Regions from separate parts of the Peribacillus sp. TH16 genome, predicted to be linked through region 1. Evidence: riboswitches for the same ligand, from Rfam matches in the RefSeq annotation. Region 1 holds a riboswitch; each other region holds the start of a gene.
What was found. Region 1 has a riboswitch for cobalamin ahead of JFV29_RS01395 ((2Fe-2S) ferredoxin domain-containing protein). Riboswitches for the same ligand answer to the same signal wherever they lie in the genome.
Positions count from the first base shown of each region.

Region 2: another riboswitch for cobalamin. It lies ahead of JFV29_RS07085 (hypothetical protein); the one in region 1 lies ahead of JFV29_RS01395 ((2Fe-2S) ferredoxin domain-containing protein).
Region 3: another riboswitch for cobalamin. It lies ahead of JFV29_RS27460 (ABC transporter substrate-binding protein); the one in region 1 lies ahead of JFV29_RS01395 ((2Fe-2S) ferredoxin domain-containing protein).
Region 4: another riboswitch for cobalamin. It lies ahead of metE (5-methyltetrahydropteroyltriglutamate--homocysteine S-methyltransferase); the one in region 1 lies ahead of JFV29_RS01395 ((2Fe-2S) ferredoxin domain-containing protein).

Region 1 is NZ_JAEKEM010000002.1:278,820-286,449, forward strand. It holds gene cbiE (precorrin-6y C5,15-methyltransferase (decarboxylating) subunit CbiE) at 1-74, opposite strand, end outside; gene JFV29_RS01370 (cobalt-precorrin-5B (C(1))-methyltransferase) at 58-1,170, opposite strand; gene JFV29_RS01375 (precorrin-8X methylmutase) at 1,179-1,823, opposite strand; gene cobK (precorrin-6A reductase) at 1,836-2,606, opposite strand; gene JFV29_RS01385 (sirohydrochlorin chelatase) at 2,603-3,550, opposite strand; gene cobJ (precorrin-3B C(17)-methyltransferase) at 3,569-5,224, opposite strand; gene JFV29_RS01395 ((2Fe-2S) ferredoxin domain-containing protein) at 5,239-5,607, opposite strand; cobalamin riboswitch at 5,759-5,948, opposite strand; cobalamin riboswitch at 6,159-6,354, shown strand; gene JFV29_RS01400 (energy-coupling factor ABC transporter permease) at 6,532-7,275, shown strand; gene JFV29_RS01405 (energy-coupling factor ABC transporter substrate-binding protein) at 7,277-7,591, shown strand; gene cbiQ (cobalt ECF transporter T component CbiQ) at 7,575-7,630, shown strand, end outside.
Region 2 is NZ_JAEKEM010000002.1:1,458,280-1,465,909, reverse strand. It holds gene JFV29_RS07090 (MBL fold metallo-hydrolase) at 312-1,139, shown strand; cobalamin riboswitch at 1,242-1,441, shown strand; gene JFV29_RS07085 (hypothetical protein) at 1,710-1,943, shown strand; gene JFV29_RS07080 (hypothetical protein) at 1,978-2,166, opposite strand; gene JFV29_RS07075 (YheE family protein) at 2,264-2,467, opposite strand; gene JFV29_RS07070 (YheC/YheD family endospore coat-associated protein) at 2,529-3,725, opposite strand; gene JFV29_RS07065 (YheC/YheD family endospore coat-associated protein) at 3,722-5,089, opposite strand; gene JFV29_RS07060 (YheC/YheD family endospore coat-associated protein) at 5,093-6,163, opposite strand; gene JFV29_RS07055 (YheC/YheD family endospore coat-associated protein) at 6,180-7,541, opposite strand.
Region 3 is NZ_JAEKEM010000009.1:2,775,742-2,783,371, forward strand. It holds gene cbiB (adenosylcobinamide-phosphate synthase CbiB) at 1-687, opposite strand, end outside; gene JFV29_RS27450 (heme ABC transporter ATP-binding protein) at 684-2,156, opposite strand; gene JFV29_RS27455 (FecCD family ABC transporter permease) at 2,162-3,217, opposite strand; gene JFV29_RS27460 (ABC transporter substrate-binding protein) at 3,180-4,148, opposite strand; cobalamin riboswitch at 4,327-4,503, opposite strand; gene JFV29_RS27465 (polysaccharide deacetylase family protein) at 4,591-5,478, opposite strand; gene JFV29_RS27470 (ABC transporter ATP-binding protein) at 5,582-6,424, opposite strand; gene JFV29_RS27475 (FecCD family ABC transporter permease) at 6,421-7,419, opposite strand; gene JFV29_RS27480 (ABC transporter substrate-binding protein) at 7,434-7,630, opposite strand, start outside.
Region 4 is NZ_JAEKEM010000002.1:1,956,919-1,964,548, forward strand. It holds gene JFV29_RS09530 (aminopeptidase) at 271-1,380, opposite strand; gene bcp (thioredoxin-dependent thiol peroxidase) at 1,392-1,862, opposite strand; gene JFV29_RS09540 (potassium channel family protein) at 1,925-2,344, opposite strand; cobalamin riboswitch at 2,636-2,826, shown strand; gene metE (5-methyltetrahydropteroyltriglutamate--homocysteine S-methyltransferase) at 2,982-5,291, shown strand; gene JFV29_RS09550 (acyl-CoA thioesterase) at 5,284-5,772, shown strand; gene JFV29_RS09555 (ABC transporter permease) at 5,813-6,598, opposite strand; gene JFV29_RS09560 (ABC transporter permease) at 6,603-7,394, opposite strand; gene JFV29_RS09565 (ABC transporter ATP-binding protein) at 7,443-7,630, opposite strand, start outside.

The DNA of each region.
Region 1 (7,630 bases):
CATTGTGCATATTGAGGCAGTAAGCTTTCTTGACCGTTATCTCCTATCCCGATTAATTTAATCGATTGAGTCAATTCCAACAGCCCTTCCTAGTAATTGTCCTTTCAACGAATAAATCGCTGTTTCCATTTCAATGCCGCCCTTCACTTGCTTTAATCCTGAGTGACAGCAGGCTTCACAAAGTTTATTGAAGAATTCTTTGTTATCAATCTCGGCCATCATATCACCGACTTGCGATGCGGTGTTTGCGTTCTTAATTTCAAAAACAAGGTTATCATCTGCTCCGACACTTTGGGCAATTTCAGATAAAAAGCCGAAGTCGACTGGTGCACTTTTTGAATGCACCATCATCACACCTTGTGCAACTTTCGAAAATTTCCCCATCATACCGACAAGAGATACCTTTTTAATTCCCTGTCTTTTGCATTGCTTTAGCGAGAACCCTACAAAGTCACCCATTTCAATAAAGGCTTCTTCAGGTAACCCCTGAAGAAGACCCATTGCATACTTTTCGCTTCGACCACCTGTCGTTAAGACAAGATGATCACAGCCACCAGCTTTAGCAACACTAATCGCCTGAACAATACTTGCCATATACGCGGAACTGGAAAAAGGAACGACGGTGCCCCTTGTTCCCAAAATGGAAATGCCACCGACAATCCCTAACCGGCCGTTTAATGTTTTCTTCGCAATTTCTTCACCTGCTGGTACGGATATAACGACTTTCACACCTCTATTAACCTTAAATTCTTCTAATGTTTGTTGCACGGTTGTTAAAATCATTTTGCGCGGCACAGGATTAATTGCCGCTTCTCCGACAGGAACAGGAAGACCAGCTTTGGTCACGCGACCAACACCAATCCCTCCATCCAAGATGATGCCAGGTGTATCTACCCAGCTGACAGTAGAAATTATATGTGCCAGATGAGTGGCATCTGGATCATCGCCAGCATCTTTAATTGTTTCTGCACTAACTGAATTTTCCGTTATATCATATTTCTCAATTGTAAAAGTAGCATCTCTACCTATAGGCAAAGAAATCGTTGCCTCCTCAAGTGCATCACCAGTGATCAATGCGATCAATGCCGCTTTAGTTACTGCTGTTGAACAGGCTCCGGTCGTATACCCATGCCGCATTTGGGAGGGATCTTTCTTGACTTTCTTTTCCATGATTTAACCTAATCAGCTAAAAGGGAAATCGCATTCAATGCCGCAACCGTGACAGTACTTCCGCCTTTTCGGCCAACATTTGTAATGAATGGCACTTCGGTAATTTTTGCTAGTTCTTCTTTTGATTCCGCGGCAGAAACAAATCCAACAGGCATACCAATAATTAAGTCGGGTTTAGCAATCCCTTCTTTAATAAGACGAATGAGTTCTAATAATGCTGTTGGTGCGTTACCAATGGCATATATCCCGCCTTCATTTTCCTTTACGGCTTTTTGCATCGAAATGATGGCTCTTGTCGTTTTCAATCGTTTTGCTTCAACCATTACATCTGGGTCTGAAATATAGCAATGCACGTCCCCGCCATGTTTTTGAAAACGTTTTTTCCCCGTTCCACTTTCTATCATTTGAACATCGGCAATAACATGTCTTCCTTTGCGGATTGCTTCCACACCAGCTTGAATGGCATTTGGATGGATAATGACACTTCTTCCTAATTCAAAGTCTGCTGATGCATGAATTACACGGCGAACTATCTTCCACTCATCTTCTGAAAAATCATGATTACCCATTTCTTCAGCAATAATTGAAAAACTATAATCATATATTTTATCTGGATCAACCGTTAGGGGTTTAAAATCTGTTTTAAAATCCATCGTACATTCCTCCTATTTTTCGTTTAGTTGTTTTTTCAAATCGGCAATGACCAGATTAAAACTGGAATGAACATTTTTATAATCAACATCAGGACGAGAAATCATAATCGTCTCAATTCCACATTCCAATGCTGCTTCCAATTTCTCATCAACAGATCCAACCTTGCCACTTTCTTTTGTAATCATTAACGTGACACCATATTGATTGTATAGCGCTTTGTTCAATTCTTTTGAAAATGGACCTTGAACAGCGACTATATTTTTTTGCTCAATGCCTAACTGAGCACATTTTTCCATATTATCAATGCGCGGAAGCATTCTCGCTATCACTCTTGTATTCTCCAGACCTACTAACTCTTTAGCAAAAATCGCTAAGGTTTTACTTCCAGTCGTTAGCATAATAACTCCCCGCTTTGTAGCAGCAAGCTTGGCGGCTTCAGCATAATCACGAACCATAATCAATTTCTCATTCTGGAATCGTTGACTTTCACGTTCATAACGAATATAAGGAACATTTGCTTCCTTTGCTGCCTGAAGAGCGTTTTTCGATGCTTCTTCTGCAAATGGGTGACTTGCATCAACTACCGCATGAAATTCTTTTTCGATGATTAAAGATGCCATATCTGTTGCAGTTAATCGTCCAATTTGAGTTGCTATCTTCGCATCTTGCAAACTTTTTGCTGCCGACTCGGTTACTACCGTTGCCAAAACTTGGAATCCAACCCGTTGGATTTCAATCGCTAATTCCCTTGCATCGCTTGTACCCGCTAAGAACAAAATCATTTTGTCGTCCCCACCACTTGCTCATCATGGTCATGGTGGTCATGTCCATGGTCTGTTTCATGACCGTGATCGTGGTCATGGTGGTCATGCCCATGGTCGTGATCGTGGTCATGATGATGATGGTGATGGTGGGCATGGCCATGTTCCTCCACATGTTTACGATAGTTTTCTAGATCACGGGTACCACTTGATCTTCCTTCGCTAGCTTCGATTACACGTTCTTTCAGTATGGTTTGTAATGTTGGATGATAACCAAAGTATTTCGCCAAAACAAATTCATGCTCTGGATATTGGTCTTGATAGCCTGTTAGCATATTCTCCATTCTCTCCATTAACACACCTGTGAAGAGGAAATATGGAAGCATCACTATTTTTTTGGCACCTAACCGAATACAGCGATCAATGCCTTCATCAACAAACGGATCCGTAACACCCATGAAGGCATTTTCGACCCACTTCACATTTAATTTTTCCCACAATAATCGTGAAATTTTATAAATATCACTATTTGCATCAGCATCACTTCCACCTCGACCTATCAGCAATATTGCTGTCTCCGGATGTTCCAAAGATGTATCGAATCCAACTTCCTCAAGGCGATCTGTCAGAATCGTTAATACTTCCTGGTGAACCCCAATCGTTTGTCCATATGTGAATGTAACCGCTGGATACTTATTCCTTCCATCCTCTATTTCAGCTGGAATATGTAATTTTGAATGTCCTGCATGCAACAAAATAATCGGAATGACGATAACTTCAGTGGCTCCTCTTTTTATGCAATTGTCAATGCCTTGGGATATACTTGGCGTGGCAAATTCCAAGAAGCATGTTTCAATTATTAAAGAGTCGTCCATTGTTGGAATCATATTTTTAATAAAATGAATAACTTCTTCGTTTCCAGAAGCTAGTCTGCTTCCATGTCCTACGAATAATACTGCTTTCATTTGTTATCCCCCTCTTGATTAGTCTTCACAAGGCGCAGGCTCTATTTTTATTTTGGGAGCAATGTCTTGATATAAATAGCCCTGTATCTTTTTCGCCCGTTTGAAATATTTAAATAGTCGTTCATTAGGATGAGCATTTTGTTTATATTCGTTGACAATGTTTGTAATTAATTCAACTAGTTGATCCGGTTCAATTCCTTCTGCAACTGGTTGACCAGGATGAGCCGTTCTTCCAACAGGTTTCGCTCCAAGGAATAAATCAAATTTCCCTTTTCGGAAAACGATCCCTATATCATCCATCACTGCACTATAACAAGCCATTCCACACCCATTAAAACCAATGTTCAGTTCCTTAGGCATATCAATCCCACCAAGTACCCTCTGTATTTCATCCGCGTAAGGAATGGATTCCACTTTTTCACCATCACAGAAATCACAGGCTTTTAAAGTCAATACATCCCCAATTGGCGATAATAAAAAGTTTGCTGATTGCAATTTTCCAGTAATAACTTCTGGATCTGTTGTAGGAATCTTTAAAACGATTTTATGATTTGGCGTGTATTCCATCGTTCCCTTTTCTCCAACAACTTCTGCAAGTGTCATCATTTGTTTCGGAGTAAATTGCTTGTTCGCCACACCTGGGCTAACTGCAAGCTCGAATACCGACTCAATTTTTTGCTGAACAATCGGCGTAATTGATTGCTGAACTGTTTGACCCTTAACTCTTGTGAGTGCTTCCATTGCCACTTCAAAAGAAGTGCTCTTTTTTTCTGGTGCTTTTGTAAGCAATCCAACTCCGCCAGTCGACTCGGTGTACGCTTCCTGCATAGAACCTGTTTCTTGATCTAATGCCCAAGGTTCTGCTTCTTTTTGCAAGCGTTGATGCGGCTTCAATGGTTGCTTTTCCGAATTCAATGTATACTTTCTTTGATATCCACGTGGCGTGATGATTTTGTCATCATATAAAAAGGTAGATGAATTTCCAATAATGACGGTTGTTAGCATCCCTATATCGTGATTTAACATGTCTTTCAAATTGGTTATCACAATATCCTGACGATCGCGATAAGCACTTTTTACCAATCCGACAGGTGTTTCGGGCGAGCGGTAACGCAGTAAAATGTTCTGTGTTTCAACAATTTGCCTAGTCCGTCTACCGCTTCGAGGATTATAAAGTGCAATGACAAAGTCAGCCATTGCTGCAGCCTCCACTCTTTTGGCAATCAGATCCCAAGGCGTTAAGTGGTCACTGAGGCTGATGGTACAGGAATCATGCATGACAGGTGCACCAAGTAAAGACGCACATGAATTGATGGCAGAAATACCAGGAACGATTTCAATGGCTACTCCCGTTTCTTCTTTCCAGCCTTTTTCAATCAATACTTCATAAACCAGCCCTGCCATTCCGTATACCCCTGCATCACCACTCGAAATTACAGCCACTTTCTTTCCCAACTCCGCCTGTTTCACTGCTTCTTGTGCACGTGATACTTCTTCAGTCATACCTGTACTTATAATCGTTTGATCTGTAAGAAGGCCCTGTATGAGTTCCACATATGTTTTGTAACCAATGATGAAGTCACTTTCTTGAAGGGCTTCTACAGCACGTTTGGTAATATGTTCAAAATTCCCTGGTCCAAAGCCAACGACAAATAATTTACCGTTTGTACTCATTTAGACATCTCCTTTTACAACTTGTCTTTTGAAATTCCTGTTTGAGCTGGAAAATCTGGATTAGGAGTCATTTCTCCATTAGTAAATTGGTAAATCATCTGTGGAATGAACTTCTCATCATCGAGATTACGGACAATCTCTCGTCCAAAATCAGGTGAATCCACTCGATACCATGTCCCTTGAGGATAAGCAATCACAACGCAGGCATCCTTACACCTTCCGTTACAGCGAGTTCTAGTAGTATGAATTTTTTGATTCAGACCTTGTGAAGTAATTTCATCACGAATTGCTTGCGTTATTTCTTCGCCACCTTTTTTCATGCAACTGCTGCCGTTACAAATCAAAAGATGCGAATTTGTGCCTTTTAAGTTCCAAGTTGTCATCTTCTTCCTCCTAAATCTGAGAAAAGGCAAAATAAAAAACCTTAACTGTTAGAGTTAAGGTTTAAAAAAAACTATATGAAAAGGGAGCCTCCAGCAAGCAAAGTGAAACTCTCAAAATCTCCATAGTCCTTCTACCTTTCCCTCCGAAAAGTATCACACAATTTTAAAAGCAGGTTTCCTGGCTTACGCTTCAATTTACTTTTGTCCCTTCCCAGCTCTAGGCCAGTGGTTATCGACAATTTCATCAGCGTTACAGTAGCGGGGGCTGCATCGGATTCTCACCGATTTCCCTATTATCCCTTGCGTGTTCATACAAGAGCACTTTTAAATTGAAATATTTGGTTTTATAATAATATATTTCTAGTTAACTTTATCTATCATATAACAACTTTTTTAAAATTCAATAGTTTATTCCGACTGTTTTGAAAAGTTTAATGGTGAAAATCCAGCTTCATGCCTATCCTCACTGCGATTTTATCCTTCTCAAAAAAATATGAATAGAGTGTAGATGGAATCATTGCTTTATGGTACAATAAACGAGAATTTTCAAAAAATTACATAAGTTTTATGGTGCTAGATTCCTCGGAATTTAGCTTAATAGGGAAGTCGGTGTAAATCCGGCGCGGTCCCGCCACTGTAAAGGGAAGTCCTAATACGTAATGAATAATCCACTGTCAAACGCGATGGGAAGGATGTATGAGGATGATGATCCAGAGCCAGGAGACCTGCCATGAAGCGTGAAACTGTTTACAACCTACGAGGATGGGTGTGCGGATCAGGCAGCTAAGCTAATATTTGTATTATGCTGCAAACTTACTGTTCATTACGCACTTCTTTCTTTTTGAGAGAAGTGCTTTTTATGTTGCCCGCCACTTCTCTTCTCAGCTTTAATCATTAAAAATAAAAGCGTTGAAAGGAGAAAAAATGAAAAAAGCCAATTGGAAAATACTTTATTTTGTCATTTTACTACTTTTCGTACCAAAGAAAGCAATGGCCATGCATATTATGGAGGGCTTCTTACCGATCGAATGGGCGATATTCTGGTGGGCTGTGACACTTCCATTTTTAATCTTGGGTTACCGTTCTATTAGGTCTAAAGTGAAGGAAAACCCAGAAACAAAAATGATGCTGGGTCTGTCCGGCGCATTCGTTTTTATTTTATCAGCCCTAAAAATCCCTTCCGTTACAGGAAGCTCTTCACACCCTACCGGCGTCGGTTTAGGTTCAATCTTGTTTGGGCCACTGGCCATGAGTGTCGTCGGTTCTATTGTTCTGTTATTTCAAGCTGTATTACTAGCTCATGGAGGACTAACTACGCTAGGAGCCAATGCCTTTTCCATGGCTGTTTGCGGGCCGTTCATTGCTTATTTTGTATTCAAAGGCGCTACTAAATTAGGTTGGTCCTTCTCTCTTGCTGTTTTCTTAGCAGCAGCTTTCGGAGATTTGGGCACCTATGTGATAACTTCTGTACAACTTGCTTTAGCTTTCCCATCGGAGGTAGGTGGATTCATGGCCTCATTCACTAAATTTTCAGGAATCTTTGCCCTTACCCAAATACCTTTAGCAATCAGTGAAGGTTTATTGACAGTCGTTGTCATGAATTTCTTGAAGAAATACAATCTAGGCGAATTGAAATTACTGCGAGTGTTATCTAAGGAGGCTCGTTAGCATGAAAAAAAGTTTATTGTTGCTTTTTCTAGTCGTCATACTTGCTATAATTCCGTTAATCACCCAACAAGGAACAGAATTTGGTGGAGCTGATGGAGTGGCGGAAGAAGCCATCACTAAAATCCAACCAGAATATAAGCCTTGGTTCAACAGTATCTGGGAGCCGCCAGGTGCAGAAACCGAAAGCTTATTGTTTGCTCTCCAAGCCGCGATTGGCGCCGGATTCATAGGATACTTCATCGGCGTTATGCGACAAAAAAATAAACAGTCCGTCCAAGAAAAGGACGAACAGGCAAAACATGTTACTCATAGATAAATACGCCTATTTCAACCGGCTAAAGCATGTACATCCTTT
Region 2 (7,630 bases), 1.2 Mb from region 1:
TAATATTGATAGTTACTCAGCGTTAATGATTAGCCGTGAATTTTTTTATCGCCCAAACTTAAATACGGAGTACCCTTTCTTAACAACTTCCTTTTAACCGAAGCCAGATTTTTGCTGTTTCTTTTCTTAGTTGCATAATAGAATACCTTAAATCAATGACAATGGTTTCAAAAAGTGCCTTGATTCTACCGGAAAATATACTACGGGTCTTTGCTAGGAAAATACTATTTGCTTGTCAAAAGTATGGAGGAATATTACATTTATTGTAATGAACAAGGGGTATTTTTATACAATTGATGAGGAGGGAAGCCATGCTAGAGATTAAGACGATAAATGATGTGGTTTGTGTACAAGGGACCCCTGAAGGAATAAAGTCGGGGATGAGTGTATATGTTTTTTTAACAGACGGCCTATTGATTGATACGGGAGCCCAAATTTTATTGGAAGAACTTATCCCTTTCTATGAATCAGCCAACTTCGATTTAGTGGCGCTAACGCATTATCATGAGGACCATACTGGCGGTGCTTCCTGGATACAGGAACATAGAAAAGTTCCAATTTATATTCATCCGGTGTCGATTGATGTATGTGCGAAGGATGCTGAATATCCTGATTATCGCAAAACTTTTTGGGGAAGGAGAGATGGCTTCAAAGCTGAGCCGCTGGGGAGGGCTGTTCATTCCCGTACCCAAACGTGGGAGCCAATCTTTACCCCAGGTCATGCTATGGACCATATGGTGTATTTGAATCACAGTAATGGCATGCTGTTTTCAGGTGACCTATTCGTTACACCGAAAACGAAGCTTGTTTTACGGGAAGAATCTGTCCCTGTTATCATCGATTCTATAAATAGATTACTTCAATATGATTTTGGAGAGGTTTTTTGTTGTCATGCCGGTCATGTCCCTAATGGGAAGGAAATGTTTCAAAGAAAGCTCGACTATTTGGAAAACCTGCGTGGTGAAATTTTACGATTACATAATCAAGGCTTGGCAGTACATGAAATCCAGCAAATTGTTTTGCCGAATCAATATCCGCTTATCGAGATATCTGGCCACGAATGGGATTCGGAGCATATTATCACATCGATATTAAAAGAAAAGATATTGATTAATAAGGATAATGGAGCGAAATACTAATTAGTGATTTTGTGTAATGGAAGAGCTGTTAATCAATTTCCTTTTGAACACAGAAGCACGCATTGTAGTTTAAGGGATAATTTTATAATTTAAACTGAAAATTAAATACGTCTAGAAAAAGGTGCAGATAATATATTGAAGATTATCTGCTTAAAAGGGAAGTCCGGTTAGAATCCGGCGCTGTCCCGCAACTGTATATGAGAGCGATTCGAGTAATGCCACTGTCTCCTGCAAAAGGGGATGGGAAGGTTCGAAAAGCGATGATCATGAGCCAGGATACCTGCCTATTTTTAGCACAGCATCATAAACCTACGAGGATAGGAGGTGTTAAGTGCGAGAATTGACAAGAGCATGTTTTTCATTTTTTGAAAAATGGAAAATTCATGTTTGTTTTTTGTTATGTTTTCTTTTGCACTCTAACAACTTCTAATCGGGAAGTTGTTTTTTTATTTTTTTAGATGTAATCAATTATAATAGTCGATTTTTTAACAAAATTATAAGGAAATCTCGTCTCTCTATGGAACAAGAGAAAAGTTTTCTTTATGAACAAAATTTAAGGGGGGATAATGCATGTTTGGAACAGTTAGATACTTTACGGATTTTTTAAAAGCTAAGATTATGTATAATTTTTCTGGGGAAAAAATGATTTCTTTAAGCGAAAATCATACAAGGTTGAACAAGGAAATTAATGTGAAGGCAAAAAATTCAAAAGAAAAAGTAGAGTATTTACTTTTTCTTGAAAAGGCTTATGGAATAATTAATAAGGAAATGTTCGGTCAAAAGGAGGAGTTGACAGTTTTATAAAAAGGAGCCACCTAAAGGAGGCTCCGGACACTAATTATTTATTCTTGTTTGGCTCGGTTTCATCATAAAAATCATGGGCTTCTTCAATGTTCTGAAGGTCAGCAGCTGCATAAACATTCCCGCCGGCCAGCCCTTCATTGATGTAACGGTCGATGTCTAAGAAAGCAGAGTTCTTGCCTTCATATTCGGTATCCTTCAAAAATGTGAATTCTTCTTTATCCAAAAGAAATCCCTCCTAACCTTTTTTTATAGTGTAGGCAAAAGAGGGCTTTTTATTCTGAGTAAGTCCTCATGAATGAAATGAGGAGTTTAGCACTAAGTTATTCATATACATGATAGACCATTAAGTCATGTATGATGCTTTTGAGCTTAGCTTCGTCTGTTTCTGAAGGGGGATTGGCAGTCCATTCTATGGACCCGTCTTTATGGTATAAGGCTTGGACGGCCTGCTTGTTAAAGTAAAAGGAAATTTTCCAACCTGGTAAATTTTTATGTAATGGTGTCCATTGAAAATGAGTAATCATATGTATAACCTCCATATAAGCTGTCTCTCATTTCATTATAATGGAAAACGGCAGATGGAGGTTATTTTCTCGTTTGATTTAATAAAGTTAATTCAATAAACAGGTTTTTCAAATGCAAGAGTCGGCTTGCTTCAATTTCTTCTTCATCAAATTGCATGGGTTTAGAGTTTACTTCGTAAATGAAGAGTGATCCTGTTGAATCTTCGCCAATATCAATAGAGAATTCCCCGAGAAAGCCGAATTTCTTCGAAAGAATCAGACCGCACTTTTGAGCAATGTACGCCAACTTCCGGTTTAAATTCCTCGATTGTAAGTTTTTGTAAGGGAAAAGTTTCCCGCCTCTTGGAGTATGGGTTGTGATTTCCTGGGTTTGTGACATCCGTACAGCCTTACCAGTAATTTTATAGAACCCATTTTCATAATGAACGAGAACTCGGTAATCATAACGATGTCCATTCAGTTTCTTTGGTATAACCGCGCGTTGGGCGAGATAGGCTCTTCTCATCAGTAGCATTTTTTTATGCTCCCAAAATGAGGAGAAATTTGGGAAGGATTCACTATGTTTTAGGCTATTAAACTGAAGAGTTTCATCAGGATTCTCTATTAGTGTGTAAATACCTTTCCCTTGGCTTCCTTTAGATGGTTTTAGGTAAATATGTCTGTGGGATTTTAAAAAAGCCCTCAGTCCATCGCAATCACCTAGGATAATTGTTGATGGAAGATGGTTGGTGAGGGAGCCATCTTCCATCAATGCTTCATACATCATATATTTATCTAAAAAACAAGGATTGAAAAGGTTCATACCATGATCTTGAAAGTAGTTGATAAGCCGTTGAAAATCCTCTGATGCCTCGAAGCTCCTTGAGGGAATTCGGTTATAAACTATATCGGGAAGCGGCATCTTAACCTCGATCCATTTGTTTGAAATGGAGGAAAAAAGGAAGCCTTTTACTGGGATGGAATGAAAGGTCTCAACCGTAAATACAAACACTAAAATCCCATGTTCCAGCAAATATAGTGATAAATCCTGAAAAAGGGTCAAGTTTCCCCCTATTCCTGATTCCTTTTTGGGATTTGAAGAAGTTAAAATTCCGACGACGAGCATCCGGCTACCTGGAAAAATAGAAATAGGAATAAGTGTTTGATTATTTTGATTCTGTTTATAGTGTATTTCCTCTTTTTCCGCGCCGGCGAATAGTTGCATGTTTTCTTGGTCGTGGTACCAGCTTTCAGTTGGAATATCGTAAAAAATATTCATCTCTGCACACCGACAGCATTTGTAATGGTTTGTTCCGTAAGATAAATAGCATAATCAAGGCTGAGCTTTCTTGTTAGCAGCTCGAACTCTTTGAGTTTTGGATGGGAAAAGATTGAACGTCCTGGTTTAGAATTAGCTTCAAACATCCAAACTTGCCCTTTTTTATCTAATCCAAAATCAAAACCGATTTCTGCAATGATGCCATCTAAGTGCTCTTCAATACTTTCACTTAATATTAGGGCGGCTTCCGAAAGCTTTCGTTCGACTTCTTTCGCCTCATCATCATCACCATATAGCTCGGCAATCGTCTTGATGACACCTCCGCTTTTAATGTGGGTAGTAACGCTTCCAGCGCCGGCTATTTTTGCGGCGATTGCAGTTACCTGCCAAATTCCCTTGCTGTCCTTGTTCGTATGCACTCGGAAATCTACAGGTCGTTTAGAAGAACGAATTAATGGTATGCCCTGCTGCACAATGAGATTTTCAAGCGGTCGATTATGAAAGATGTGTTTTACAATGGATTCTAAAGTAGAAAACTTTTGCAATTTATTTTCCTGAGCATCATTTTTATAACGACAATAGTAGACATTTTCATGTTTATCATAAAGAATTTGGTGAATTCCAAGCCCAAGGCTGCCATGAATAGGCTTTATATAAACTTGGCGGTAATGAGAAAGCAGGGTTTCTACGACGGACAGAGATTGAAAAGGATACGTTTCCGGTAAAAAAGGAAGTGCACGCTCATCCGCACATAACCGTTCATTTATATCCCATTTATTAAAAAAACCTGGATTGTACCAAGGAATTGTATACTCTTTTTGGAATTTCTGTTTCACTTCCTTAGGGCCATCCCGGTTTTCCGTCAAACGGTTAGGGAGCCGGTCATAGATGACATTTGGAAAAGGAAATTCGTTAATATTCCAGTCATCGTTCTCATAGACATAGCCCTTGATTGTTTCTTTTTCCCAATTGATTACATTTTCACCGAAAACAAAAGGGATACAGCCTGTTGTTTGGCTCAGAGAAAGGAGTTTTGAAAAAAAATCTGAACGTTCCCCGAGCGGTTTGTTTGAAATGCCGGTAAAACCTGATGAAAATATCCCGACGACTGGCCCAATATGAATGCTCTTACCGTATATAAATAGATGAAGAGGCATATCGACCTGAGTAAATATTAAAGATTCCGCGAGACTTTCTGACAGGACGATTGTTTGCTTGATTGCAGGATTTTGTTTAACAATGGCAGGACATGAATGCTGGCCAAAATATATTAATTCAATCTCTGCCAAATCTCCAAGCTCTGATGGATAGAAGAGAACGTTGCCGGGAGTATCGGCAATCTCGGCAGGATAAGTCTTTCTCACTCTCTATTCACCTGCTTTCTGAAGATGATCGGCTAAAAATTGGCTATATTGGAACGGTGCGCGATGGATATCCTTCATCGATTCAGGTTGAAGTGTTTGGATGATTTTCCTACCTGGTTTTGAGTTAATATCCATTATCCATATTTGCCCTTTTTTATCAATGCCTAGGTCGATTCCTAGCTCAAATAGCCTTTCAAAAACGGCTTCGGTTTCGACAGGTAAGGTACGGAGGATATGCTGGATTTTTTGTTCGGCAGCAATTGGAATAGATTCAGGATTTTTTTTGATGAAAGCCTCGAGCGAAATAGCTTCCCCACCAGTGGCTAAATTGGACGTGATTCCATCTTGTTGTCCCAGGCGAATGCCTCTGCCGCGTTCCATCCACTGATTTTTTTCGTTTTTTTGAAGTAAAATTCGTAAATCGAACGGTTCCTTTTTCTGGTTGCAAAGTTCTAAATAAGGCTGACAAAGGTAACTATATCGATTTAATAAATGCTGCAGCCATTTGTTCAGTTGAGATTTAGAGTCAAATTTACGGTCGTATTTGGTGCCCTTTTTTGTCATGGACACCAATGTGCCGCCTTCGGTTTTTGTGAGAAGATAGATTCCCGTACCACCTGCTCCAAACTCTGGTTTGATAATAATTTTATCCAGACGTTCCAAATGCCCGCTGATTTCTTCAGGTGTGGTAACTTGAACGGTTTCTGGAAAAAATGCCTCTAGCAGGGGATGTTTTTTTAAAATTTGATAAACTTCCCACTTTCCTGGAAGGCCAAGGCCAAGGAAACTTGAGTTAACTTTTAACCAATTGATTTTATCGCGCATTTCCGTCGAAACACGAGATAAGCCATGGAAACAGCGGTCATATACAAAATCAGGGAGATCAAATGATTCAGAGCGCCATGTTTCCTTTTCGGCATCAAAACGTTCTCCTCGAACTTTCTTCACATCGATATCAATATTCTCGGGTGTGAATTTACATACATTCATATTAAATGATTTAGCTGCTTTTGCTATTTCAGTAAAATAATGATTTTCATGTGTATCTGACGTTGCCATTAATCCTATTAACACGTGCCAGCAACTCCTTTTATGGATGGTTTTCTCGGTCAAGAGTAAGCATAAATTCAACAATGGACTTTACTGATGGACGAAAGGTTTCATAGTTGCCCTGAAATTTTTTCGAAGGTTTCGAGTTCACTTCAATAATCCAAGGGTGTGTGTCAACATCAAGTGCTAAATCGATTCCGAGCTCCCCGAATAAATCATCATGATTTTCTGCCAAAGTATGGGCAGTTTTTTTAGCAAGTCTTATAAGCTTTTGGTGCAAACGTGCGGCTTCCTGAGGGTCAAATACTTCCTTTAAAAAGTCTGAGCCGTTTTTCATCATACCGCCCTGTGCAAGATTGGAAACGATATTACCTGGATCTCCTATCCGGGCAACCATGGAGGTAACTTTCCATTGAAACTGCTCGTTTTGATGAAGAAGGATTCGGAAATCAACTTTTCTCTGATCGATTTCAAACAAGGAAATCCCCTTTTGAAGGATGTAGGCTTGTTTTCTGCAGAATTTTTTCAAGGCGTTATACAACTTTTCATTCGTATCCGCAATATGCACATTTTGTATATGTCCGGTTTGCTCGATTTTCCATTTTCCATCTACTTGTGTTAACCTGCAAATATTCCTTCCTTGACTGCCGGAAGTAGGCTTTAAATAGATAACAGAATGGTTCTCTAAAAATGTAAAGAAGGCTTCCTTCTCGTTAAAAAGTATGGTATCAGGCAGATTTGAAAGCAGTTCATATTCTAAGAGAAGAAGCTCATGTACATCGAACTTAGAAAGAAACCCTCCATTAAACATCGGGATTGAATATGATTTTAGTTCATTTGTAAACAGATCGAAGGTTGGCGATTCTTCCATTCTGCGCGAATGAATCCGATTATAAAACACATTAGGGATAGGTAGAGTAAGGGTTTGCCACCCATTTTGCCCTGGCCAATATCCTTCCACTACGCCTTCTTTTAGAGACTGTATTCCTACTAAAAAGAAGGAAAAGCCTTGTTGATGACAGTAGGATTTCATCTCCTGATAAAATTTTTCCATCTCCCCAAATGTCCCATCTTTCAAGGGAAGTTGGTTGATGAGTGCAGCAAAGAAGGGCCCTATATTTATTGATCTATCCTCCGCATGGAAGGTCACGGAAATTGGGTCTGAAAAAGCAGGCAGGGATAAAATTTGTTTTGTATCAAATGAAAGCTTTATTGTTGGCTGGGATGAAGGGAATGGTTGGACGAGTACAGGAACGGAACGGCATCCCGCCATAAGCGTAAGGGGTTCCCCATATTGAAGATCCCACGCCTCGAATAATTTTTCTTCGATGAACAGTAGTGCCTTCTTTCTAGTGATTGCAGGATTTACCGTAATGAAAATTTTTTGAAATTTAAGATTCATTATAATTCCCCGTTTGCACTAAGTTTGATATCCTTTTATAATTAAATGATGGGCAAAAGTGGATAACACATTCTATGTTTTTCCAATTA
Region 3 (7,630 bases), on a different contig from region 1:
AGCCCCCAAGCTATGATAGCTGGATTTCGAGCTTAGCAGCATCAAGAAACCAGTGAGGCGACTAGGAATCCAGTTCACGATATCATCGAGCTTAGCTGAAGCCCAGCCAAATTGTCCATATTTATCATTTTTGTAACCAACCATTGAATCGCAGGTATTAATTGCCCTGTACATCATCGCGAGTGGAGCACCGCCGATTGCTGCCCAAAACAGTGGAGCCGTAACTCCATCACTCGTATTTTCAGCTACGGTTTCTACAGTGCCTCTGACTATTTCGGATTCATCAAGATCAGCAGTATCACGACCGACAATATAGGAAAGCTTTAGCCTCGCTTCACGAAAAGCTTGTTCATTCAGTGGATGACACACATCCATTCCTGCCTGCTTTAAGCCCTTCTGAGCAATCGTCGTAGAAATAACAACAGCTTCCCATAAAATTCCCGCAAGCGGATGGATAAGATAAGCTAAATAGACAGTTAGACCTGTTGCCAATAACACCAGTGTTAAAACAATTACCAGCATGAAGAGGCCATTTCGTTTTTTATGTGTACCTCTATTGAATGAATGATCCAACTTGCTTATCAACGTTCCAATCCATTTAACGGGATGTGGCCAATTTGGTGGATCACCTATTAATAGATCAAAGAAAAAAGCCAGTGTAACAGCAAAAAGGTGATGGTAAATCATAGTTCCTCAATCCGTTTCCGATTTTTCTTTATTGCTTCTACGGTACAATCATATACACCGCGACTGATCAACTTCCCTAGCGGAGTAATGGTGCCTGCATATTGAAGTCCCTTCCCTCTTTGGGTTGCGGCAATCAAAATACTGTCTGTCGATGTTCCTGTCGCCACTGTATTTGTCACCTTATCCAAAACACGCAAATCATGAAGCGCTTTTACTTTTGCCTCGGTCGCGGTGACAATGCTGTGGATAAAGGCCTCTTCTGCCAAGTGCCCATTTACAAAGATCCATGTATTTATGGTTCCTGGAGTGGAAATCCAAGAATGTTGGTCAGCTAAAGAGGCGTCGATGGCATTCCCTACTCCTGCCGTCACGATGATAAAAACCGAGAAATCATCATCTCTTAGAAACTTGAAGGCCACCGTATCGAGAAAGACAGCTGTCATCATTCCGACCGTTTCCTGCGGTTCAAAACCGTGTGTTTTTAAAAAGTCAGCCATTTCAGCAAAATGATCCTCGTAATTATAATCACGATGGACATGCCTATTCACGAAATATTGGTGCCAGCCCGTTCCTGAACCGGTCACACCAGAAGACATCGTTCTAAGCGGAATTGGTGAATTCAATTGAATTATTTCGGTGCCAACCGTCAAATAGGTTTCATTAATTTCCAAAGGTGCGAAATCACAGACATGCTTTTCCGGGACAATGAACATTTGCGGCTTCGGAAGGGCAGGATGCGGATGTTTTTCAATCGTCGTCCGGTATACCTCCTGGATCCGTTCCTGTTGGAGCACTTCATTCGGCACATTAATGACTTGAATTTGTCCTTTTTCAAGCAACATCAGCCGATCACAGTACAAGCCGGCCAAATTCAAGTCATGGAAGATTGAGATAACTGTTAGCTCCAGCTCCTTGGCCATTTTCCTCATTAAATCAAGAAGCTCCTTTTGATAGGAAAGATCCAAGTGGTTCGTTGGTTCATCTAAAAAAAGAATTTCCGGTTCTTGGGCAAGTGCTTGTGCCAATAAGACCCGCTGTCTCTCACCGCCTGATAATCGTTCAAAATGAAGATCCTGAAAATCCGCGACTCCCGTTTGCTTCATCACACGTTGGACAATCACCTCATCCTCAGAAGTCCAACTATGAAACCAGCCTGTTTGGTGAGCATAACGGCCAAGAGAAACAGTCTCTTTTACCGTATAAGAAAAGGCTAATGAGGAATGTTGAGGCAACACGGCTATAACTTGTGCAAGTTGTTTGGCCGAATACTCCTTCAAGTCTCTTCCCCTTATTCGTATGCTTCCTACCTTATAATCGAGAACCCCGCTAAGCATACTTAATAGCGTCGTTTTTCCGCTGCCATTTGGACCGAGAATCCCAAATAATTCCCCTTTATGTACGTCAAAAGAGACAGAGTCCAAAACAGCTTTATTGCCATATCCACCTGTTAACCCTTTAACTTCAAGCATGAATTCTACCCTTCTCTCCGTCTCTTTAATAAAATCAGGGCAAATGCCGGGGCCCCGATTAGTGAGGTAATTACACCAATCGGCAGTTCCGAAGGTGCAATGATCGTCCTTGCTACAAGGTCAGCCAAAATTAAAAATCCGCTTCCTACGAGCAAAGATAACGGCAATAAATGCTTATGATCTGGCCCCCAAATCCTACGAACCAAATGAGGAATAACCAATCCTACAAAGCCAATCGTTCCCGAAACAGCAACGGCTGCCCCAGTTAATATCGAACCAGCTATCAGAATCCACATTTTTCTCCGCTGAACATTCACACCCAAATGCTTTGCACGATCTTCCCCAAACGTCATCGCATTCAATTCTTGGGTATTCATAATCAAGATCAACGAACCAATGATAAAAAACGGCAAAATAATCGCGATATAATTCCAGCCGCGCATTGAAACGCTTCCCATCAGCCATCCGATGATTTGTCTTAATTCCTCGCCCGTCAACGCAATCATTAATGAGATGAAGGCACTTAAAAACGAGCTGAAAATGATTCCGGTTAAAATAATTGTTTCTACTTTCATCGATCGATCCATTTTTCTCGCAAAAGTTAGCACACAGAAAATCGTAAGCAATGAAAACATAATACTTAACGTCGGTAGGGTATATAAACCGATCAACGGCAATGATATATTCAAAAACAATGTCAATACAGCGCCTACTGATGCTCCTGATGAAATCCCTAATGTGTAGGGGTCAGCAAGCGGGTTCCTGAGCAGTCCCTGAAAGGCTGCCCCGGCAATCGCAAGCGAAGCCCCAACCAAACCTGCAAGTAATACACGTGGCAGGCGGATGTTCATTACGATATTCGTCAGCATCACATCTGGCTCAACTGAGATTGGTAAATGAAAAAATTCCTTGCCGATAATTTGTATAAGCGCTGGAATCGGTACTGACACCGAACCAAAGGAAATGCCAAACGTCATTGCGAAAAGCAAAAACAATAACGCAATCAAATAAGCAAACGCCCACTTAGTTGTCAAATAGGTTCGGATAGACTGATTTGGCAAGTTCCTCTACTCCCTCTATTAAGCGTGGACCAGAACGGGTCACTAAGTCAGAATGGACATCAAAGACTTGACCATCCTTAACAGCAGCTACATCTTCCCATCCTTTTCGGCCCGTCACTTCACTGACTGGATCTTTTGTATAATAACCATATGTTGTAATAATGACATCCGGATTTGCAGCAATCATAGACTCTTCGTCAATTTTCGCCCACCCGTCCAATTCGGCTGCTGCATTTTTCGCTGAAATTATGTTAAGCATTTCATTCATGAATGTATTTTTTCCAGGTGTATAAATATCCGGTGATGGCGAAACCTCTACTAGAACGGTTTTTCTTTCCTCATCCTTAACGGATTTAGCTTTTTCCTGAATTTTCTTCAGTTTCGTTTTCATATTCGCAACGATTTCTTTTGCCTTATCATGTTCTCCCGTTGCCTGTCCAATCATATCAATAGACTCATACACTTCGTCAAAGCTTTGTGCATCATTGACTACAAGGACATCTATTCCAGCATCCTTAAGCTGCTGCAATCCCTCATTCGAATTATGGGCACTGGATGCATGAGCAAGAACAAGATCAGGCTTTAAGGAAACGATTAACTCCGTGTTCATTTCCATTCCGCCAACTTTTTCAATTTCTTTCGTTTCTTCCGGGTAATTATCAATGTCGGATACACCAACAACCTTTTTACCCAAACCAAGTGCAAAGACCACTTCTGTATTACTTGGTATCAATGTAACAATTTTCTTTGGTTGTTCTTCTATCGTTACTTTTTCACCCGTTGCATCTTTTATCGTAATCGGGAAAGCTTGGTTTTCAGTATGATTCGTTTGTTGCTTTTCTTTCGTTCCTTCTTTTGATGTATCATTGCAACCAACCATAATACCTGCAGTTAGTAACATCACTAGAATCAGACCATAGATTTTCTTCATTTTACATCCCCCACAATCTTTTAATTCAATTTCCGACCACCTAAAGAAAACGCATCCTGAAGTGAAGAAGCGAATTTCAAAACAAAAGCATCTCCCGTCAAACGGAAGATGCTTGTATGGCAACAATATAATTACGGACTCAGAAGGTCTGCCACACACCTTCCCATCCGCGTAGGTTACAGGTGTACGAATCTTGGCAGGTCTCCTGGCTAATGGTCATCGTCAACGGCACCTTCCCATATCTCACATACAGTGGTACACAGCCGCTAACTCCCATTTACAGTGGCGGGACCGCGTTGGTATTTCACCAACTTCCCTTTTAAGTCATTAAGACACCAAATCGTTCATATGTATATAATTTTCACTGCTTTTCATTATACACTATGTAAGAAATGATTATTATATGATTTTTCAGACTGATTCCGAAATACCTTGTCTTCAATTAATAACGTGATGCATTTTCAATCAGCGCTGCAAATCCATCGACTGACAATCCGGGTGAAATCCGAACTCGGTGTAGTGCATGCATCCCTTGGTCCCTTGAAGCTCCACCAGCTTCGGTGGTTACTGCCATCTTGTATCCAGCTTCTTCTGACAACCTAAGGCTCTCCTCGTTATACCGACCAACAGGATATGAAAGTACTGTCGTGTCCTGTTGGAGAATACGATCGAATAAATCCTTTGACTGTACCATTTCAGCTTCCTGCTGCCCTACCGTCATACGGTTAAGCTCAAGATGGTTGATAGTATGACTTTCAATAGAAATCCCATTCTCGCTCATCTCCACCATTTGTTCTTCCGTCAGGTGATGACTTTTTTCAATAGATTTCCCGATCATAAAAACAGTAGCTTTCATATTATATTCTTTTAATATAGGAAAAGCCTCCGTGTAATTATCTGTATAGCCATCATCAAAAGTAAGCCAGACACACTTTTCACTTGGCATCCGATTTTCCGTTAAAACAAGAAATGCTTCCCTAGGGGATAATGTATAGTAATCATTCTCCCGAAGCCAGTTCATTTGTGATTGAAATTCCTCTCTTGGTACCCGAAGGTTATTACCTTCAGAAATACTATGATACATCAATATTGGAAGTTGAACCGTGGACTCGGCTCTTATCCAGTTTCTCGTATCGATCTGTTCAGGATATAATCTGTCCTCCGAATTCTGCCCGACGTCATTCTCCGCTGCTGCAACCACTTCAATGTTATCTTCCGCAATCGGTGCAGCCGTCTTTGTACCTATATTCTCTAAAACCCCTTGTGAGCATGAAGGCAAAATTAAAATTCCCAGCAATGCTACCATCAATAAAACTCTGTATTTCCTCACTATCATTCTCCTAATTTTTTCTAGCATAATAGTACCAGAAAACTAGTAAATAATAAAGTATTCCATTTAGCGAAAAAAAAGGCAACCCGGTGGCTGCCTTTTTTTAACTAGTAAATCGACAAGTACTTTGATCACGCGGAATGCCTAAATCTTTCGGCACCATCGTTTCAATCAAAAAGTTCTCATCTTCTTCATAAATAATCTTCTTCATTTCAATTCCGAAGTATTCCTTCATCCGGGATTCTGTCATTACTTCCTGGACTTCCCCGTAAACGACCGGCTTTTGTTTGGCTGTCATTAACACATGGTCAGCAAGGAAAAACGCATGGTTTGGGTAATGCGTGTTTATGATACAAGAGATTTTCTTTTCTTGTGACAAACGCTTTAATGTCTGTAAAATCACAACCTGCTTTTGAACATCAAGATGGGATTCCGGTTCATCGAGAATGAGCACTTCCGGGTCTGATACCAGCGTACGTGCAATCAACGCTAGTTGCAACTCACCACCACTGACTGTATTGCAGGACTTCCCAGCAAGATGGCCAATCCCTACAGTTTCCAGGGCTAGGTGAGCGGCTTCACGGTCCTTCACGGAAGGCTGGGCAAGCGCACTGATGTATGGGGCTCTTCCCATAATGACCAATTCTTCGAGTGTAAAACCAAATACCATTTTATGCGCCTGCGGAACATAACCAATCCGTTTCCAGACGGTTTTGCGTGAAAGCGAAGGAAGCGGCTTTCCATCAATGAGCGTTTGACCTTTTTTCCAGTCCAGAAGACCTGTGATGCATTTTAACATCGTTGTCTTTCCTGCACCGTTTGGTCCTAGTATCGCCATTATCTCTCCGTCATTCAGCGAAAAGTTAATGTCTGTTTGGTAAAGGTAAGGAACTTCTTCTTTTTTCCGAGCATAAAAGTAATTTCCTCCCTGCACCTCAATTCTCATGACCAGCCACCTCCTGTTTTTCTAAGCAATATTGCGAAAAATGGTGCACCTATAATTGCCGTCAAGATTGAGAGTGGAATTTCTGTAGCCGTTACCGAGCGAGCCAGATTATCAATCAACAATAAATAGGCTCCACCGATTGAAAGAGATACTGGTAAGACTAGTTGATTGTTATTACCAACTAGCATTCTTGCAACGTGAGGAATAATTAACCCAACCCAGCCAATGATACCGCCTATCGCAACGGAAGCAGCAGTAATAAGTGTTGCGCCAAAAATAACTGTCCACTTCAAACGTGTTACTGGAATACCAAGTGTTTTAGCTTCATCCTCAGGCAACGTCAATAAATTTATTCTCCAACGAAGGGAATATAGAATCAGAATGCCCACAAGGATAATCGGTCCCCCGATATACAAGTCCTTATATGTTGCCGTACCAAGACTTCCCATCAGCCAGTAAGTAATCGCTGGCAGTTTTGCTTCCGGGTCAGCGACGAATTTAATCAAGGAAATCAACGCCTGGAATAATGCCGATGTAACGACACCAGCCAGAACAAGCATGAAAACGGGTGAATCTTTTTTTCCGCTAATCACGAAGGTAAAGACGATTGCCGCTAGGCCGAAACCAAGTGCCATCACTTGTGTAGCGAAGCCATGACCTAGTAATAGAATCCCAAGGGAAGCGCCAAACCCGGCACCAGCCGAAACCCCAAGGATATCCGGACTAACCAACGGGTTGCCAAACATACCTTGGAATGAGGCACCTGCGATTGAAAGACCAGCACCTATTAACAAGGCAAGCAAAATACGCGGCAGGCGTATTTGCAGGACCACTGTTTCTTCCATCTGCGTCCAAGTTTGGTCAATTGGAAACACAGTTGATAGCAATATCTTGATTTGAGTCCCTAAATCCATTCCGTAACGTCCAATGCTTAGAGACAAAATAACCATGGCAATTGGTAAAATCCAGAACAGGAGCGTTTTCCATTTTTTCATATTCATTCCCTACTTTACTGTTTTGCAGCATCAGAAGAAGGGTGCAGAATATTCTCTACTTGTTCTTCCGTTACATCGTAATCATAGAATTCTGAATAATAGTCTGTGATTTCTTTCTTCATATCATAGTCAAATAGTTCAGGATGATTTTTCTGTGCCATCCACTCCAACATAAGCGGTGCATCCCCACTTGGTGGGAACCATCTGTAAA
Region 4 (7,630 bases), 1.7 Mb from region 1:
TTTGCTTCACGAAGTGGTTCATCCTCTCAATCCCCTCGATAAATGAAATTCAAAGCAGGAAAGGTATCCTCCATCTGCTTTTGGATGTCTTCTTTTGGAATAATTATTGAAAGTACTAACATGTTTATCTCACCTTTTAATTAACATAAAAAAAACACGGGCTCTGTAAGTCCCGTGCAACTTTCTCTGAGGAGGTATTCCCTTAATAAAGCATATTCAGGTGTCCTCTTTTTGAGTTGGACAAAAGCCTTACCCCTGTTAAAAAAGGCTTTATTTTAATAAATTTGGATTTAAAGCACTTAGTTCCGGCAACATAAAAATGCCATCCCTTCGGATCAGAATGTCATCAAAGTAGATATCACCACCGCCATATTCAGGACGCTGGATCAAAACCATATCCCAATGTGTTGAAGAACGGTTACCATTATCAGCCTCTTGATAGGCTTGGCCAGGAGTTAGATGCAGACTGCCACATATTTTCTCATCAAACAAAATATCGTCCATTGGCTCCAAAATGTAAGGATTGATTCCAAGCGCGAATTCCCCAATAAAACGGGACCCTTCATCTACATCGAGAATCTCATTCATTTTAGAATTTTGATTAGAAACTGCTTTCGTGATTTTCCCCTTTTGTATGGTTAAAACTATGTCACGAAAGGTGATTCCTTGATATGTTGAAGGTGTGTTGAAGGCTACCCTACCATGAACACTCTCTTTTACGGGTGCCGTGAACACTTCCCCGTCAGGGAGATTATTTTTCCCAGCGCATATGACAGCCGGCATTCCTTTAATGGAAAAGGTGAGATTTGTCCCAGGTGAAACAATCCGGACTTTTTCAGTACGCTCCATCAATTGCTTAAGCGGTTTCAGTGCCACTTCCATTTTCCCGTAATCCATTGTGCACACGTTTAATAGAAAGTCTTCGTACTTTCTAAAACTCATACCGGCTTTTTGTGCTAATCTGACAGTCGGGTAATTAAGTAAAACCCAACGCCGGTTGTTTACATAGAAAAGAGTCGACGACTTCATCGCTTCCCCATGAAGACGATGCCTCTCTGCAGGAACTTCTGCCAATTCAGCATCGTTTTCTTCACTGGAGATGATTATTATCGCATCAATATCAGTATATTTCCTCAAAGTCCATTGTGATAAGGTATCAAGTTGTTCCTTCACATTCCCTTTTAACAAGTGTCGGCTTATTTCATCGTCTTCCAGTTCGACATATGGATATGCACCGATTCTGTATGTTTCATCAATCAGCTCTTTCAATAGCGGTTTCATGTTGATATGACCCCGTATCAAGATTCTCTCTTTTGGCTGTAATTGTACGGAATGATGAATCAGCCTTTCAGCAAGCTTGGTTATTCGCTTATCCTTCATCTGGCTGTACCTTATTTTTCTAGATCACGAAGAGTTTCAAGCGCTTCTTCGACATGGCCTTTGACTTTTACCTTACGCCATTCTTTAACTATCGTTCCTTCCTTATCAATCAGAAAAGTTGAACGTTCAATGCCCATATATTCCTTGCCGAAGTTCTTTTTTAATTTCCATACATCATATAATTCAGCAGCTTCTTGATTTTCGTCAGCTAGTAGCAGAAAAGGTAACCCATATTTTTCAATAAATTTTTCATGACGCGCCGCCGGATCTGGACTGATCCCTATGATGACAGCATTCAATTTCTCAAACTGCTCATTGTGGTCACGGAAATCACAGGCCTCCGTTGTGCAACCAGGCGTCATGTCTTTCGGATAAAAATATAAAACAACGTGTTTACCCTTAAAATCCGATAGGGAAACTTTTTCACCGTTGTTTGCAGGAAGTTGAAAATCCGGTGCTTTTTCTCCAATTTTAACAGTCATTCTTACCCCTCCATTTCTTTCATTATGGTAAGCGTACCCAATAATTGAAAGAAACACAACTTTCATTTATTCTTCCTTTCCTTCTGTTCTAAGTCAATCACTGTCCGGATCACAAACGCAGCCGGGAGAGTGTATCCAATGAACGCCTGGATTGTCGCAATCATCCTGCCCATGCCTATCGGGGCTATATCTCCATACCCTACTGAAAACATTGTCATTGCACTAAAATAAAAAGAAGTCTTCAGTTGCTCGTAAAAACTGCCGTCTAAACGATTGCCCATATCAAGAATCACCGAATGATTCTGAAGCTCGTATAATAAATAAATCAGTGCAAAACCTACTAATATCGTCGCATATAAATTGCCGAGCCATAGCATATCCTCTAGAGAAAACTTTTTTCCTCCCGACTCAACAAGAAATAACGTTCGAATGCTCATCACCATGCAAAAAATAATCCCTGCAATCAAGATGTAAAAAGTCATCCCCCACGCCTCATTTCAAAACAACCCACTCCCCCTATACATACTCCCCGTCCAAACAATATATTCTTTATTTAGGGGTCAGACCCCATTTCCCAACATTCACATCCTTAAACAAACCTAGGTGCACCAATAGTTTTGTCGATATAGGGCGGGGTCAGACCCCATTTCCCGAGACTTTTTTCCTTGTTGACCATTTTAGCCGGGATATGATAAGCTTGTCTAAATTTTTATAATAGTTTTTATTTTATAAATATTTGTTGCCTGCAGTTTAATTTACAGCGGGTTTGTGAAATTTCATATGTGGAAATAGGTTCCTAATTTTTTTAGGATTAAAAGGGAAGTCCGGTGTAATTCCGGCACGGTCCCGCCACTGTAATAGGAATGTTAGCGCTATGCAATATGCCACTGATTTTCGGATTGGGAAGGCCTGCCGCTAATAAGATTCCTAAAGTCAGGAGACCTGCCTGTTTCGACAACACTGTTTTAACCTACGGAGAATAGGGAAGTGTTAGGGACCTTATAATTTTAAGGGGTTTTTGTATACCCCTTTATTTTAAGCATTTCTAACTTTCTCTTTTGACGGTTAGGGGTGCTTTTTTTGTTGTTATTATATTTTTTAAAAAAAGAATGTAGGAGGATGGGAATATTGAAAAGTAGTAGTTTAGGGTACCCGCGAATTGGGGAAGATCGTGAATGGAAACGCACATTAGAAGCTTACTGGTCGGGAAAAATCGATGAATCGGAGTTTACGGCACAGCTAGAAGCCATCCGTTTAGGCAACTTACAAAAGCAAAAGGGCCAAGGTATAGATATTATTCCTGTCAATGACTTTACTTTATATGATCAAATGCTCGATATGTCTGTAATGTTCGGTCTTGTTCCTGAGCGTTATTCAGCCTATAAAGGCGGCACTGTTCCCCTTTCTGTATATTACTCTATGGCTCGCGGAAACAAGGATGAAGTTGCTTCTGAAATGACGAAATGGTTCAATACAAACTATCACTATATCGTTCCCGAATTAAAACCGTCGAAGCTGACTTTGACAGAAAATAAACCACTTGCTGCTTATCGCGAAGCCAAAGAAAAACTAGGAATTGAAGCTAAGCCCGTTTTAGTCGGACCTTATACTTTTATTACTCTGTCTAAAGGCTACAATAAGCAAGATGTACCTGGAATCATCCTTAGTCTCCTGCCTTTATACACACAAATTCTGCAAGAGTTAGAACAAGAAGGCGTGAAGTGGGTGCAAATGGATGAACCCTCCCTTGTTTCATCCATTTCTAAAGATGATATGCAAACTGTTACTTACTTATATGAAAAATTGAATGAAGCAGCTCCAAACTTGAACATCATGCTACAAACATACTTTGATGCGGTAGAGCACTACCAAGAAGTTATTGAATTACACGTTCAAGGGATCGGTCTTGATTTTGTCCATGATAAAGGGAAAAACCTTAGTAATCTTCAAGAATTCGGCTTCCCGAAAGACAAAGTGCTCGGTGCAGGTGTGATTGATGGGAAAAACATATGGCTTTCCGATTTATCGAAAAAGAAGCAGTTGATCAATACCCTCACAAAAAACGTAGCCGAAGACCAAATTTGGCTTCAACCCTCTTGCTCCCTGCTTCATGTACCAGTAACGGTTCGTAATGAGACGGCTCTTACTAAAGAAGTGCAACAGGCCCTTGCTTTTGCTGATGAGAAGCTTGAAGAAATCACTCTACTAGTAAAAGGTAGTAATCAAGGTGCCGAAGCAATTGCTGAAAAAGTAGCCGCTAACAAATTAGCACTTCAAACGTTAGCAAATTCAAACGCGCGAAACCATAAAGACGTCCAAACTGGTGTCGAACAGGCGAAGAGTCAAACAGCCGGCCGTCAGCTGCCATTTAAAGAGCGTTATCACAAACAACAGGAATTTTTCAAACTGCCTTTCCTTCCATCAACAACAATCGGAAGCTTTCCGCAGACAGCTGAAGTAAAACAAGCTCGCGGGAAATTCAAACGAGGAGAATGGACGGCTGCTCAATATGAAACATTTGTTAACGAGGAAATCAGCAAATGGATCGATATCCAGGAAGAAATCGGCTTGGATGTTCTTGTACATGGAGAATTTGAACGAACAGATATGGTTGAATTTTTCGGCCATAAACTGGGCGGATTCGTTTTCCTCGAAAAAGGCTGGGTACAATCTTACGGTTCTCGCTGCGTAAAACCGCCTGTTATCTACGGCGATGTTCATTTCATCGAGCCGATGACGGTCCGGGAAAGTGTGTACGCGCAATCCCTGACGAAGAAAACGGTAAAAGGAATGCTGACAGGTCCTGTAACAATTCTGAACTGGTCATTTGTACGTGATGATATTTCAAGGGAGAATGTTTGCTACCAGTTAGCTCTTGCCTTGGAAAAAGAAGTGAGAGCGTTAGAAACTTCCGGAATCAAAATGATTCAGGTGGATGAGCCTGCCCTTAGAGAAGGTCTGCCATTGAAAAAAAGCGACCGCGATGAATATTTAAAATGGGCTGTGAACTCCTTCCTGATTTCCACTTCAAGTGTGGAAGATACAACTCAAATTCACACGCATATGTGTTATTGCGATTTCAACAGCTTCATGGATGTCATCTCTTCCCTGGATGCCGATGTAATTTCCATAGAAACATCTCGCAGCCACGGTGAACTAGCTACCGCATTTGAGGAAAAAACGTATGAAAAGGGTATTGGTCTAGGCGTATATGATATTCACAGTCCACGGGTTCCTGCAGTCGAGGAAATGGTCGATATGATTGAACGAGGCATCAAAGTATTGGATAAAGATCAATTTTGGATTAACCCGGACTGCGGTCTGAAAACAAGGGGCGTTCCTGAAACCGTTGCTTCTTTGAAAAATATGGTGGAAGCCGCAACAATCGTTCGCAAAAACCTACTGGTCAATCAACAGTCAAATGACTGAAAAAGGTATTGATCTTACAAATGCTAATCCTATCCGGCAGTCACGGACTTTTTTAACAGATCTTGTTTTCCCACCAGATACGAATCATCACAACACCATCTTTGGCGGTAAGGTGATGGCCTATGTAGATAAAATCGCCTGCATTTCAGCAATGCGCCATTGCCGAAAACCGGTTGTGACCGTATCAAGTGACTCCTTTGACTTTTTGGCACCCATCAAGACAGGGGATGCGATTAACCTTGAGGCCTATGTCACCTGTGCCCATCGGACGTCGATGGAGGTATTTGTGAAAGTAGAGCGAGAGAACTTATTAACCGGCGAAAAGCAGCTTACAGCCCGTGCTTTTTTAACGATGCTAGCAATAGACGAAGATGGAAAGCCCACCCCCGTTCCTCAGGTATTTCCGGAAACGGAAGAGGAAAAGCAGCAATTTGTTCAAGCACAAGCTAGATATATTGAAAGAAAGAATAAGCGTAAATAAGAAAAATCCCTTCAACAGTGTTAATGTTGAAGGGATTTTTTTAGTTTCCGGCCCCTCGGTACCTTTTCACTCCCTGATTCCAAATGAAAACAGATACAGTGAAAAAGACAATCCCGATAACCGGTGTTGCAAATGCATAAACATACCACTCTTCTTTTCTAAGAAAATAAGAGGCTGGATACACGCCGACAAACGCAAATGGCAGCACCCATGTAAGTACAAACCGAATGACCTTGTTATAAATATCAACAGGATAGCGGCCGTAGTTCCCGATATTGTACATCATTGGCATGATTGACGTTTTCGCATCCGACCAGAACCCAATACTTGCAATTGCTACAAAGATGGACGCATAAGCAAGTGCCCCACCGATTGAAAAAATCACAAAGAGAATAGGGTCATACCAGACAAGCTCGAGATTCAACGAAGCACCCGAATAGAAAATAATGATCAGGCCGGTCACAACACCAAATAATGATTCAAGCTCAATTCTTTCCAAAATGACTTGAAACAGGCTGTGGATTGGCCTAGTTAATATTCGGTCCATCTCACCTTTAACGATATAGCGATCGTTAAAATCCCAGATATTAAAAAATGAAGAAAAAAGAGCAAATGGTATAAGGAAGAATCCGTATATGAAAATAATTTCTTCACGGCTCCAACCGCTTAAAAATTGCGTATGTCCGAAAACAACTAAGATAAATACCAGATTCACAACCTGATTCAATAGGTCAGAAAGAATTTCCATGAAAAAATCGGCACGGTACTGCAATCTCGTTTTCATATATTGGCTTACATATTGAAAAAACATCGATACATAGAACATCTCATCAACCTCCTTGAATAATCAGCTGTTTTTTTGCGACTATCCATAAAAGCTGAATTGGTATTATGAGAATGATGACCCAAATAAATTGCTGTAATAAGGCCATGCCGATATCGCCTGAGCTATAACCATTTGTGAAAATCATACTTGGTACATAGCTGATCCCTTGAAAGGGCAAATACTTCATTACTTCTTGCGCCCATATTGGGTAAAAACTGATTGGTAGTAACAGCCCGGAAAATAAATCAATGATGACTCTTTTTGCCCGGATCAACCCTGCGTTGTTATATAAGAAAAATGTAGTGATTCCCGTTAATAAGTTAATTTGTGTATTAATGATGAAACTGAACAGCAAGGAAATGCCGAATATTCCCCACGTTGCCGGTTCATGTGGCAATTCGATAGGAAAAATAAAAGCTACCAGCAGCATACCTGGAATGGAAAAGAAGAAGAAACGGAATATTCCCTCTCCCAGTCCTTGCATCGTCTTCATGCCTAAGTAGTTATAAGGTCGAATCATTTCGATGGCAACTTTGCCGTCTTTTATTTCATTAGCAATTTCACGGTCAATATTATTAAAATAAAAAGCACGCGCCATCCAGGCAACCGCTACATAGGTTGTCATCTGCATACTTGAAAGTCCTTCGATGGAGCTTTTATCCCCATATATCGCATTCCATAAGAAATAATAAGCACCAATATTGATGCTATAAATTAAAATACCGGTATAATAATCCGTTCGATACGCAAGCATCATCAAAAAACGCATGCGAATCATAGCAAGATATTTCCCCATGGTCCTCTCCCTTCTTGTCAGACACGTTGTTTCTTAATGGTACGAGAGTCAGACCGTGCCTTCTTCATAAATATTACGAACAATCTCTTCGATAGAGGTTTCATGAATTTTGACGTCCTTAATTTTAAAATGTGATACGACCGCAGAAACAAGCTGTGAAATATGATCGCTTTCCTCTTTCATCATAGCCATGTAAGTTTGATGTTTTTCATCGTATACCCAGTTCGCGGTAAACG